Regions from separate parts of the Bellilinea sp. genome, predicted to be linked through region 1. Evidence: riboswitches for the same ligand, from Rfam matches in the RefSeq annotation. Region 1 holds a riboswitch; the other holds the start of a gene.
What was found. Region 1 has a riboswitch for cobalamin ahead of ACWIZX_RS11065 (ABC transporter substrate-binding protein). Riboswitches for the same ligand answer to the same signal wherever they lie in the genome.
Positions count from the first base shown of each region.

Region 2: linked by a shared signal. The riboswitch ahead of nrdD (anaerobic ribonucleoside-triphosphate reductase) and the one ahead of ACWIZX_RS11065 (ABC transporter substrate-binding protein) in region 1 are both predicted to bind cobalamin.

Region 1 covers NZ_JBRCOK010000113.1:6,850-13,334, reverse strand. Annotated here, with positions in the region: gene ACWIZX_RS11075 (type II restriction endonuclease) at 1-627, opposite strand, end outside; gene ACWIZX_RS11070 (DNA methyltransferase) at 624-2,045, opposite strand; cobalamin riboswitch at 2,192-2,337, shown strand; gene ACWIZX_RS11065 (ABC transporter substrate-binding protein) at 2,547-3,479, shown strand; gene ACWIZX_RS11060 (FecCD family ABC transporter permease) at 3,490-4,521, shown strand; gene ACWIZX_RS11055 (ABC transporter ATP-binding protein) at 4,524-5,327, shown strand; gene ACWIZX_RS11050 (ubiquitin-like small modifier protein 1) at 5,355-5,636, shown strand; gene ACWIZX_RS11045 (OsmC family protein) at 5,640-6,038, opposite strand; gene ACWIZX_RS11040 (MFS transporter) at 6,083-6,485, opposite strand, start outside.
Region 2 covers NZ_JBRCOK010000044.1:9,228-14,538, reverse strand. Annotated here, with positions in the region: gene nrdD (anaerobic ribonucleoside-triphosphate reductase) at 1-1,761, opposite strand, end outside; cobalamin riboswitch at 2,016-2,159, opposite strand; gene ACWIZX_RS04985 (SaoD/DsrE family protein) at 2,363-2,740, opposite strand; gene rpmG (50S ribosomal protein L33) at 2,737-2,904, opposite strand; gene ACWIZX_RS04975 (hypothetical protein) at 2,922-3,050, opposite strand; gene ACWIZX_RS04970 (nucleoside recognition domain-containing protein) at 3,169-4,812, opposite strand; gene ACWIZX_RS04965 (NAD(P)/FAD-dependent oxidoreductase) at 4,821-5,311, opposite strand, start outside.

The sequences.
Region 1 (6,485 bases):
TAAGCAAAGATCTACATTATTCTTAAGTAATGGGACGATTAAATTATAGATCAAAGTTCGATTCCCATTTGCATTCTCCCAGCTTAACCCTCGCAAAGATAACTCAATATCGGCGTCATCTTCTGTCGTGTCCAGCCATTTTCGACTGTTGGCATGTTGCCATTTATAACCTTTTCCTGCAATCCTTAAGGTTGATATCATTGCTCTAGTCAATTTTCTTTGTGCTAAAACACCTCCAATATTTCTCATAGAGCCGCCCAAAGTGTCTCCACGAATCAACAAAAATCGGAAGACCAGCTCTTCAACAAATTTTTCCCCTGCTGGTACTAGAAAATTTTTGATGAGTCCATTGATGGCTTCGTTTTTATCATCAGGTGACAGATGTTTAAGTGCTTTATCTGATATACCTGCCGCTGTTAAGAGACCTGATTCAATATCTTCTATTTTCAACAGATCCTCGGGCTTTTTGGCAAAAGATGCAGCTGTTTGAAGGGCTCGAGCTTCGCCTACGTAAGGAGTAGCCTTTCGGTTCTTTTCTAAGGCAAGTGATACAAAACCTGCACGAGTTGCTTCATAGGTAGTTACTAAATCGTTGCTAGAACTTAGGTGGTTTTGATATGCCTTCATCGCTTTCTCCAGACATAAACGCATTTCCTTAAGGACTCTCGTCCATGTTCACCCATTTGTTGACTGCTGTTTCCCTTGTCTTTTTGTAAAACAAAGATACTCTCAACGATAAAACCTAATTTTTCGGCAATACTAGAAAGAATCAAGTCAACGGAAATACTTACTCCTGCATACCGTACATTGTCATTAACCATAATCAAAGGTGCGTTAGGGCGTAAAACTCTCGCACTTTCGGCAATAATACATGCCATTTCATAGAAATATCCTCGAACCATTCGAGGGATTCCATTATTATTTAATTTTCCTAGAGCCTTTTGTTTGGATAAGTACCTCAAGATAGATTGTAAAAGCTCTTGTTCGTCTGTAGCAGCAATCGCTTCTGTCCAGAGAGGATTGATCGCCAATAAATCTTTTTCACGATTTTCGACTGTACAACTTAACATTGCTTGACGAAGCTTAACTAAACTTTTCTCGTCAATATTTAGTAATGCTAATTCTAAAGCATACGTTCTAGTGTAATCATAGCGATTGCAATATGGTGGCGAAGTAATAATAGCGTCAAAGGACTCCTTTGACATTCGTGGTAATAGTTCGAGAGATGAACCATTGTATAAAAATATCTCGCCTTGCTTTTTTGTAGCTGGGAACAAAGTGGATTGACTAGCAGGAGAGAGATCTGTAATTATTTCCTGAATTTTATCTGAAATTGCCTCTTTAAAACTTAATATCTCACCTTTATTGAATGTCTTTTTCCCCTGTTTACGTCCTGACCTGTAGTCCCATCTAAGATATTGACCATCTTTACGTGTGTAACTAATCGACTCTAAAATGCAAAACAGAGCAAAATGTAATACAGCTTTAACCCGTTCGTTTTCTTGTTCACATGCTGTTAAATACTTTTGAATTGCTTCCTTTGTCGCCTCAGGATATGCACCTTTAGTAATTCTTAGCTCGGGAAGTTTAAGTTTGGTCTCAAATCTCTCCCATGGATGGTATTTTGTCCAATTTTGTAAAACCTTAAAATCACTAGGCCTAAATTCAGATTCAAGAATTCTTTTTGTTGTGATGATTTGTTGTCCAATGGGCAGTAGCTCAATGCCAACCGCATTTATTCCGTTAGCACTGGCAGCGAATAATGCTGTTCCACTTCCTGCAAACGGGTCAAGTAATATCCCTTTTTGAATTTTATATTTATCAAGCAAATATTCAACTAAAGATGCTGAAAATGCCTCCTTAAACCTATACCAGCGGTATACAGGACGATTTTTGTTGGCTTGAAAACTCACTAATGAGCGAGTTATTCTTGGCTCAATTATCATCTTGTCATTGAAATATAGTTGTAAACTTTTATCGAGTTGGTTTATTTCTGCTTTATCAACTTTTGTTTCATCAATAACTACTCTTTCTTCAATCTGCATAGCTCTATATCTCCAATACATACTTTATATCTAGTATACTACTATAGGATCACGATGACTGCCCATCCTCGGTTGTAAGAGATTTTTTTGATCATAATCCTGTTTGCTTGACACCGCAACAGGAAACCCGTACAATCTAATTACAATTGAATGAGTGCCTGTCGGGTGCCTCACTCCCCGGATGGAAAGGCTCAAAGGCGAAACCGGTGTAAGTCCGGTGCTGTCGCGCAACTGTGATTTCGGCAAAATCAGCCGAATAAGCCAGGCCGCCCGCCCAGCAGGCGTTCACCACACTCTCGCGGAAAGGAGGTGGGGAACATTGGACTGGCAACACCGCAAACTCCGATCTCTCCCCTCCCTGCCCGCAACCGGCAGGGAGATTTCATTGTGTGAGCCAGCGCCGCCACAACAAGGATTTGCCTGATTACCCCAAACCTGCTGGCTCAGCCGGCACGTCGTATCCAAACCCACAAACCCATTCAATTTGAAAGGCTCCTAAAAATGAAACGTCAAAGCGTTTTGCTCAGTGTTCTCTTGCTGCTGGCGCTTCTGGTGAGTGCCTGCACGTCGGCAGCTACCCCGGCTGCCACGCCTACCGCCAGCCCGATTGTCATGACCGATGGACTGGGACGTACCGTTACCCTGGCGCAGCCGGCGCAACGCGTGGTTTCGCTGGCGCCATCCAACACCGAAATTCTGTTCGCCGTGGGCGCCGGCAGTCAGGTGGTTGGGCGCGATAATTTCAGCAACTACCCGCCCGAAGCCCTGGAATTGCCGGGGTTGGGTGATTTTATGGGCTTCTCGATCGAGCAAATCGTCGCCCTCAACCCGGATCTGGTGCTGCTGGCCGAAATTCACCCGCCGGAACTGGTCAAATCGCTCGAAGATGCCGGTTTGACCGTCTATTACCTGAAAAATCCCCTCGCCATGGAGGAAATGTACCCCATGCTGATCACCGTCGGTGAGCTGACCGGCCACAAAGCCGAGGCCGAAGCGCTGGTGACTCAATTGAGTCTGCGGGTGGCGGTCGTCCAGCAAAAACTGGCGAATATCGAGGAACGGCCGACCGTCTTTTACGAAATTGACGGGACAGATCCTTCCAAACCGTGGACGACCGGCAGCGGTACCTTCATTGATACCCTGCTGGAGATGGCCAAAGCCGAAAACGTTGGCCGGGCAATGGACAGCCAGTACGGGCAGATGAGCATTGAAGCCCTGCTGGCAGCCGACCCCGACTTCATCCTGCTGGGGGATGCCAATTTTGGCGTCACCCCCGAGCAGGTGGCTGCCCGCCCCGGCTGGGGTGAATTGACGGCGGTCAAAGAAGGGCGCGTCCTGCCGTTCAACGATGATCTGGCCAGCCGTCCCGGCCCGCGGCTGGTGGACGGGCTGGAAGAACTGGCGCGCCTGCTGCACGGTGTGACCCTGCCCTGATGAGAATGGCATGAAGGGACGCACTGTTCACCCAATCTGGATCGCTTTGGCCGCTTTGCTGGCAGCCCTGCTGTTGAGCATGCTGGTGGGCAGTGTGTCCCTTTCGCTGGTGGATATGGCGCGGGTGGTGGCAGCCCGTCTGAGCGGCGGCGAAATCGGTGCTGACCTGCGCGTTGCGGATACCATTCTCTTCTCGCTGCGGCTGCCGCGCACCGCGCTGGTGGCGCTGACCGGTTCGGCGCTCGCCGTCAGCGGGGCGGCCTATCAGGGCCTGTTCCGCAATCCGCTGGCCGATCCTTATCTGATTGGGGTGGCCTCCGGCGCCGGCCTTGGGGCGGTGATCGTGCTCAGCCTGCGCTGGGGCTACGATGTGGCCGGTCTGCTGGCGGTACCGCTGGCTTCGTTCAGCGGCGCGGTGCTCACCGTTTTGATGGTGGTCAGCCTGGCGCGGGTTGGACGCTCACTGCCGGTGACCAATCTTCTGCTGGCGGGGGTGGCGGTAAACTCCTTTGCCGGTGCGCTGACTTCTTTTTTACTGCTCCGCTCAACTGGCGAACTGCGCCGGGCAATTGCGTGGTTAATGGGCGGCTCATCCATGGGCGGCTGGCAGCCGGTGCTGGCCGTATTACCCTACTGGCTGATTGGGCTGGGAATTTTGATGACCATGGGACACGCCCTGAATGTGATGCAGTTTGGCGATGAACAGGCTCAGCAGCTGGGGCTGCCGGTGGAAACCACCCGCTGGATCATCATCGGCGTTTCATCTCTGGCTACGGCTGCAGCGGTTTCTTTTACCGGCATTATCGGCTTTGTCGGGTTGATTGTCCCGCACCTGTTGCGGCTACTGGTTGGCGGGGACTACCGCCGGCTGCTGCCGCTCTCGCTGTTGGGCGGGGCTGCCTTTTTGCTGCTGGCAGACGTGCTGGCGCGCATTGTGATGACCCCGCAGGAACTACCGGTCGGCATCATCACCGCTCTGACCGGCACGCCCTTCTTTTTGTGGATTTTGCGGCGTTCCCGCAGCCTTCCCTACTGGAGTTGACCATGCTCGAAGTTTTGCATTTGACTGTTCGTTACGGAGCAAAGCCGGTTTTGAAAGATGTCAGTTTCCGGCTGGCGGATGGTGAGATTCTGGCGGTGATCGGCCCAAACGGGGCCGGTAAGTCCACGCTGGTGCGCGCGCTGAGCGGCATTCTGCCGCCGGAGTGTGGCTCAATCCGCTATGATGGACGCGACCTGTGCGCGCTTTCGGTGCAGGAACGCGCCCGCCTGATTGCCGTGGTGCCGCAGGCGCGCAGCCTGCCGGCAGGCTTCACTGCCTGGCAGGTGGTTTCGCTGGGGCGCACCCCTTATCTGAACTGGCTGGGGCAGCTTTCACCGGCCGATGAAGAATTGATTTGGGAAGCCATGCGCCGCACCGATACGCAGCATCTGGCGCATCGGCTGGTGGGAGAGCTTTCCGGCGGGGAGCTGCAGCGGTTGCTGCTGGCGCGCGCCATGGTGCAGGCAACCCCGGTAATGCTGCTGGATGAGCCGACCACACATCTGGATTTGCAGTATCAGATTGGGCTGCTCAACCAAATGGTGGAGGTGGTGCGCCAGCCCATTGCCGGCAATGGAAACGGTAAAGCGCATCAACCGGCGGCGCTGGTCGTGCTGCATGACCTGAATCTGGTAGCGCGTTACGCCGACCGCGTGCTGCTGCTGGTGGATGGTTGTGTGCAGGCGTATGGAACCTCGGCGGAGGTGCTGCGTCCGCAGCTGCTCAGTGAGGCGTTTGGCATTCCGCTGGAGGTGATGCGCAGTCCCAACGGAAAATACCCGCTGGTTGTGCCGCTGATGGCCTGAAAATCTGGCATAATTGAAGGCAGGCACATGATCCGCGTTAACCTGTACGCCACCTTTCGATTGATTGCCAGGGCACGCAGCCTGCAGCTGGATCTGGCGGATGGAAGCACGGTTCGGCAGGCGGTAGATGAAATTGTCGCGCGCCTGCCGGATTTGCGCCTGCACTGGTTGAATGCACAAAACGAAATCCATGCCCATGTGCATGGATTCGTCAACGGGAAAGATGTGGACACCCTGCCGCAGGGTTGGGATACCCCTCTGCAAGACGGGGATGTGCTCGACTTTTTTCCGCCTGTGGCAGGCGGGTGAACCTCAGGCGGTCACTTTGGTTTGAATGGTAAAGCGCGGCGGCTGTTCCATGTGCTTCTTGACCGCGCACTGTTCGGCGGAGCGCACCAGCGCATCGTAGTATTTTTGTGGAAATTCGGGCGGCACCTGAATCTCCATTTCGATTTCTTCGACCATGCCGGTCAGCGGATTGCGCCGGTCGCGTTGAATAATGCGGATGCCCTCGGTGGGCAGCCCGCGCTGGCGGCAGAATCCCAGCACGTAAATGCCGGCGCAGGTGGCTAAAGAGGCCAGAAAAACGGCAAAGGGAGTGGGGGCAGAGCCTTCACCGCCGCCCATGGGGGGCTGGTCGGTACGGACGGTATAAGGGCCAAACTGAGCATCAACACGGGCTCCGCCGGGGAAGTAAACAACCATTTCCATGTGTGATTTTTCTCCATTCGTAAGGTTTTACCCTTATATAGATGCTATTGCGGCTTTAAGGTTGCAGGCAAAGGCGCAACGACTTGCTCTTTGCCGAGCGGGTACCAGAAGAAACGCCAGTAAAGGTAAATGGAAAGGATGTACAGTACCAGGGTGGCGGCAAAAGCCGGCTGAAAACCGTAATTGACCTGTATCCAGCCGCTGATTTGCGGAGAAAATGCCCAGCCCACATTGTTGGCCATGCTGACCAGACTGGCAACGGTAGCCCGCGCCGAGGGTTCGACCTTTTCCATCACAAAGGTCTGATACACCGGCAGGCTCATGTTCATCAGCGTCAGGCGGATGTAGTAGGCCGCGGCGCTGACCGCAAACCACGGCGCAAAGCCCAGCAGAATCAGAAACGGAATGGAAAGCGCCTGGGTGATGACCACCAGTTGAATTTTGCCA
Region 2 (5,311 bases), on a different contig from region 1:
GCACTTCTCATAGGATGAAATTTCGAAATTCACCGGAAGGTGAAAACTGTTGGTGTAATACGACTTGTCGGTGATACCCTCCAGTACGCCAAACATGCGGCGATCGAGGGCGACAAAACGCCCCGAAAGACCTTCCGCAGGGGTCGCCAGAAGAGTGAAATTCAAGTCGTAGTCTTCAGCAAAGCGGTCCACCATCTTCCGCATGAACTTAATGATTTCCAACCCCAGTTGTCTGGAATCGAAATCCTGGCCGTGATGCTTACCGGTTAAGGTGAGCAAAGTTTCGGCCAACCCGATGAATCCGATGGACAGCGTACCGTGTTTGATGACGGGTTCAATTGGATCTTCGGGCTTCAGCAATTCTGAGCCAAGGTAAAGCCCCTGTCCCATCAAAAAGGGCATATCGCGTACTTTCAGGCGGGACTGAATGCGAAAACGATGGTACAGCTGCCGGGCAGCCAGCGCCATCACCGCTTCCAATTCGTGAAAGAAAACCTCAATGTGCTTGTTAGCACGGATGGCAATGCGCGGCAGGTTAATGGTAGTAAAAGATAAATTTCCACGCCCATTGCTGATCGCCGGCCCGTGTCGGTTAGCAATCACCCGAGTACGGCAGCCCATGTAGGCAACTTCAATACCGTAAGGCCGATTGAAGGAAGAATCCATAAATGCAAAAGTCGGATTCATTCGTTGAGAGGAAACACGCATGGCCAATTGAAACAGATCGTAATTTGGGTCACCCGGATTGAAGTTGATGCCTTCTTTCAGTCGAAAAATGATATTGGGAAAGACCGGACTCTCCCCCCGACCCAACCCTTTTTCGTAAGCTTCAAGCAGGCATTTTGTCACCAGCCTGCCTTCAGGAGTCACATCACAGCCTAAATTAATTGAACTGAACGGCACCTGCGCTCCAGCCCGACTGTGCATTGAGTTGAGGTTATAAACCAGCGCTTCCATCGCCTGAAAGACCTCAAATTCAGAAGCCCCCGAAACAAATGCCGCCATATCTTGATCAAATGCTGCAAAAGATTGACCGCCGTGCATGTCATTTTGCGAACTTTGCAGAATAATGGCTGCCAGTGCGGTTGCAGATGAGGGACGTTTAGGTGGACGAATAAATCCATGGCCGGTATTAAAACCACTGCTCAGCAGCCTGCCCAACGGAATCTGAACACAGGTGAGCGTTTTGCCGTAAAAATCCAGATCATGAATGTGAAAATCGCCATTGCGATGAGCCTGCGAGATATCCTCCGGAATCAAACGCGATAGATAATACTGCCGACTAGCAGCGGAAGCGATTTGCAACATTTTGGCAGAAGGAGAATTACTGATATTTGCATTTTCGCGGCTGGTTTCCACCAAAATATCTTCGACAATATCCATTAATTCGGAGCGGGCTTCCCTCATTCGGGTACGGCGATCGCGGTAGAGGATATATGCCTTGGCGGTTTTGGCGTGTCCACGTTCAATCAATACTTTTTCGACAGCATCCTGAACTTCTTCGACGGTTGGTATTTCCTGGTTTTTTTGTTCGGCTAAATAACGTACCACGACTCTGGCAAGTTCTTCAGCTAAACGGACATCACTTCCGCCAACCGATTTAGCCGCCTTGAAAATTGCTTGTGAAATTTTATCCACATCAAATTCAACAATCCGTCCATCCCTTTTGCGAATCCAATAAAAGGGTTGATTGGGAATTTGCTCTGCAACGGATTGAGTTGTTGGCTGAAACGAGGATGAATGGACAAGAAGTTTGTTCATTTTTTTGGCTCCTGAAGGAATCGAAATAGGTGAATTGGTTTATAAAATAGTGAATACAGATGGAAAAGTGGAAGTTTCTCTAAAACGTCAGTTTTTCAATTTGGCAACTTCGCTTTGTTGGAGAAAAACGTACAGTTTCTGAAAAACACGGTTAAATGAGAAACGCTCAATCCTCCTTAAAGGATTGAGCAAGTCAGGCCGATCAATTAAAGTATGATTTTGCCATCACCGCCTCCTTGCTCGAGAAGGACAAATGAAATCACTTGTTCAAGGCAGGCATCCTGGCTTCTGGTTGCATTGACCAGTTACAGTTGCGGCACAGCGCTGGACTTTCACCAGCTTACGCCCATTAAGCCCTGGCATCCGGGCATCGGGTCACCTTGAAAGAAGTGTTATATAAATTGCTTGCAGACTGACAACATTATAGCAAAGAATGCGTTCCTTTTGTCAATCCATTAAGGGATGAATTTCGGCAAAAAAACGAAATGGTACCAATATGAATCCGATTTCAACCGTCTATTCCTCCTTGCCGGGGACGGCACAAAGAACGACAGCCGCCCCCGGCGTTTGCGGGAGGAGCAGATGCGCAAGCAATACCGTGTTACAAACTGATCACATAATCAGGCGGGTTGTGAGAGAGGGCTTCATAAAGCTGCGGGAAGCAGCCTACTTTTGCGCCTTCAATCATACCTTTGGGTTGAACCGAACCAGCCCCGCAGCCCGAAAATTCACCTTCTGCCAGCTGCCGGCGCAGCGCACATTGATCGCAGGCCATGATCAAAATGCCCTGTTCAGCAGCTACTTTGGCAAGCCGTTCGCCAATCGGATCACCTTGCCGCAGGGCGAATACATTATCGTCGAAAAACATCATTCCCACCACTTGCGCGCCGTGAATGCCCTTTTCCAACTGCGGCAGGATCATGGTCGCCAGTTCATAAACGGATGCCATCGGGGATTTGAAAATATACGCTACTTTCACTTTGTCTCCTTGAAGAGAACATGTTTTTTCAAAATGGGATCGTACTTACGCAGATCCAGCCGAGCGGAATCGTTGCGGCGATTCTTTTCAGTGTAATAAATGTGGTCGCTTTCGGTGCTTTTCAGTTTGGTGACGATGCGAATATCCTTCTTTTTACTGGCCATCTTTTCTCCTCTACTTATCAGGCTTGATTTGAGTCGTAGGAAATGCTGACATTGCTGATGTGGGTGATCCACGTTCGTCCATCGCCCTGGCGCACAATGCGGACAAAGCCGCTTGCAATACAGTACTCCACTTCTGATGCTTCCATGTCACTATTCTCACATGTGGCACACTTGTTCGCCAGGAAGCAAACGTGAACATTTTTCAAGATATTGGTGGCAAATAATGGTTGCATGGGCAATCTCCTTTTCGATGCGTTTTTGGCATTATCTGGCAAATGCCAGTTTCAAAACTTGAAATAGTGGGCCTGCCCAGGCTAGCACGATGGAGAAGACAACTGCCGCGGCAGCCTGGCGCAGCATCAGTCGCAGCGCCAGCCGAGGCGATTGTTCGCGCGCAATTGTTAGCGCCGTTACCAGGCAGGGCAACAGCACACCGCCCAGGTAAACGCCGGTCAGCAGTTCGAGCGGCGCGAGAAGCTGCGCCAATTCGGGCCGGGCAAACAGCAGCAGACCGTCTTTGCGGACAGATGCCATCACGACGGGTAGGGCGGCTTCCGCCGGCAGGCGAAAGAGCGCCATGACCGGCGTCAACAAACCTGAAACTGCATCCAGCACGCCCAGACCGTTTAGCACAGAGGCCAGCAGGGTGATGGCAAAAAACACGGGCAGGGCGGTGCCGAAGAATTGACCGAGCGTCAGGCGCATATCGCGCCAGATGCTTTGCGGCGAGGGCCATTCGAGGAAATTGCGCCGTTCAATCATCAGCAAGTTGAGCGCCGAACGCGCTTCCGGCGGCGAGGTGAAGCGCGTATACAGGAAAGCCGAGCCAAGGAGCATGAACATATACGGCCAAATCAGCCAGGGACGCCCGGCGGCGGCAAAGACTGCCAGCGTGGCTCCAAATTGATAGGAACAGGCTGACCCAAAGGCAATTGCGGCAATCGCAGGGCCGCGCGTGCAAGCTGAACAAGCGCGCGTGCTAATCACCGCCGGAACATTGCAGCCAAAGCCCATCATCACGCGCAGCAAATCGCGCCCGGCCAGGCCTATCGGACGCACCAGCGGGTGCAGGGTGGCTGTGATGCGCTCCGCCAGGCCGCTGGCTTTGTAGAAACCGAGCAAGAGGGCATACAGAACCACCGTTGGCACCGACCAGACGAACATCAGCGGACCCATCGTCAACAGGCCATAATCACCGCTGAGCATTTCTGCCAACAACGGCGGAAGCGTTTGCGTCAGCGCAACCCAAGTTGCGAGTAAACCCCGAACCAGCGGTTCCACCAGGGCAGCGAATGAATTGGCAGCCCACACTGCCAATCCCGCCGGCAAGAGCAGCAAAAATGATGCAAACAGCGGCCCCCAAAAAGGCCAATCGAGGGGGCCTGGAGCGGGTTCAATCTGCCAGCCAATTCTCCAGGGGATGGATTTTTCCTTAAGGGACGGCGCCTCATTCAGCGCGCGAAACAGGCGGGTTCGTTCTTCAGCATTCACGTTGCGCGCATCCAGCGCAATCACCGGTACACCAAGGGCCGCGCGCAGGCGTTCCAGAACGGCTTGCCCACCGGAATCCCCAGGCACTTTATCCCAAAATGTGAGTGCAACAACACCTTGTTTTCCAGCCACCAACGGGAGCAGGTCGTTCAGGTCTTCATCCAAATGGGTAGATTTGGCGACCAGCAAAACCCTTTCGTTCGCTTGCAATTGTGCCAGCGCCATCTGGGTGGTCTGGCTGTCGCTCTGGAGCAGAATGCCAGGGGTATCCACAAAGTGATGATTTCCATCCGAATAGATTTCGCAGGTAACCGTCGAACCGCGAAAATTGGCGCTGAGCGGGGTTCGCCCGGTCAGGTTGGCAGCCAGCATGGTCTTGCCCGAATTTTCTTTGCCGATGATCAGGGTGGTGTCCATTAGCCTCCTTAACATGCACAGACTTCGCCACAGGAGGAAAGGTCGTCCAGGTACATATCGTAGGCGCGGTAATACTCCAACGGTTCGATATCCATGCCCAGCCGTTCGCCGATGGTGCGCGCCACCACGGCAAAACGCTGGCGGAATTTGTAGATAAAGCAAAAAATGACATTTCCCTGCCGCACCGATGGCCCAACCAGGAATAAGCCCGGGGTGATCGTGGATTCATCGTTCTCGGTCAGTTCAGGCAGGCCATCTTTGCGCCAGGCAAAGCGCGGGTGAATCAGGTGGGCGCTGCTCTCGAAACCGGTTGCCAGGATGGGCGGAGCGTCGGCGCTAAAGCGTTTGCGCCGAGTGGTGTGAACGACAAATTCGCCATTGAGCTGGGTGACTTTCTGCACTTCCAGGCCACCCAGCAGATCGAGGTTGCCGCTCGACATCACCTCGCGCAGGCGTTCAAGCGTGAACGGCGACAGCGACGTACTGGGGTCTTGCCCAT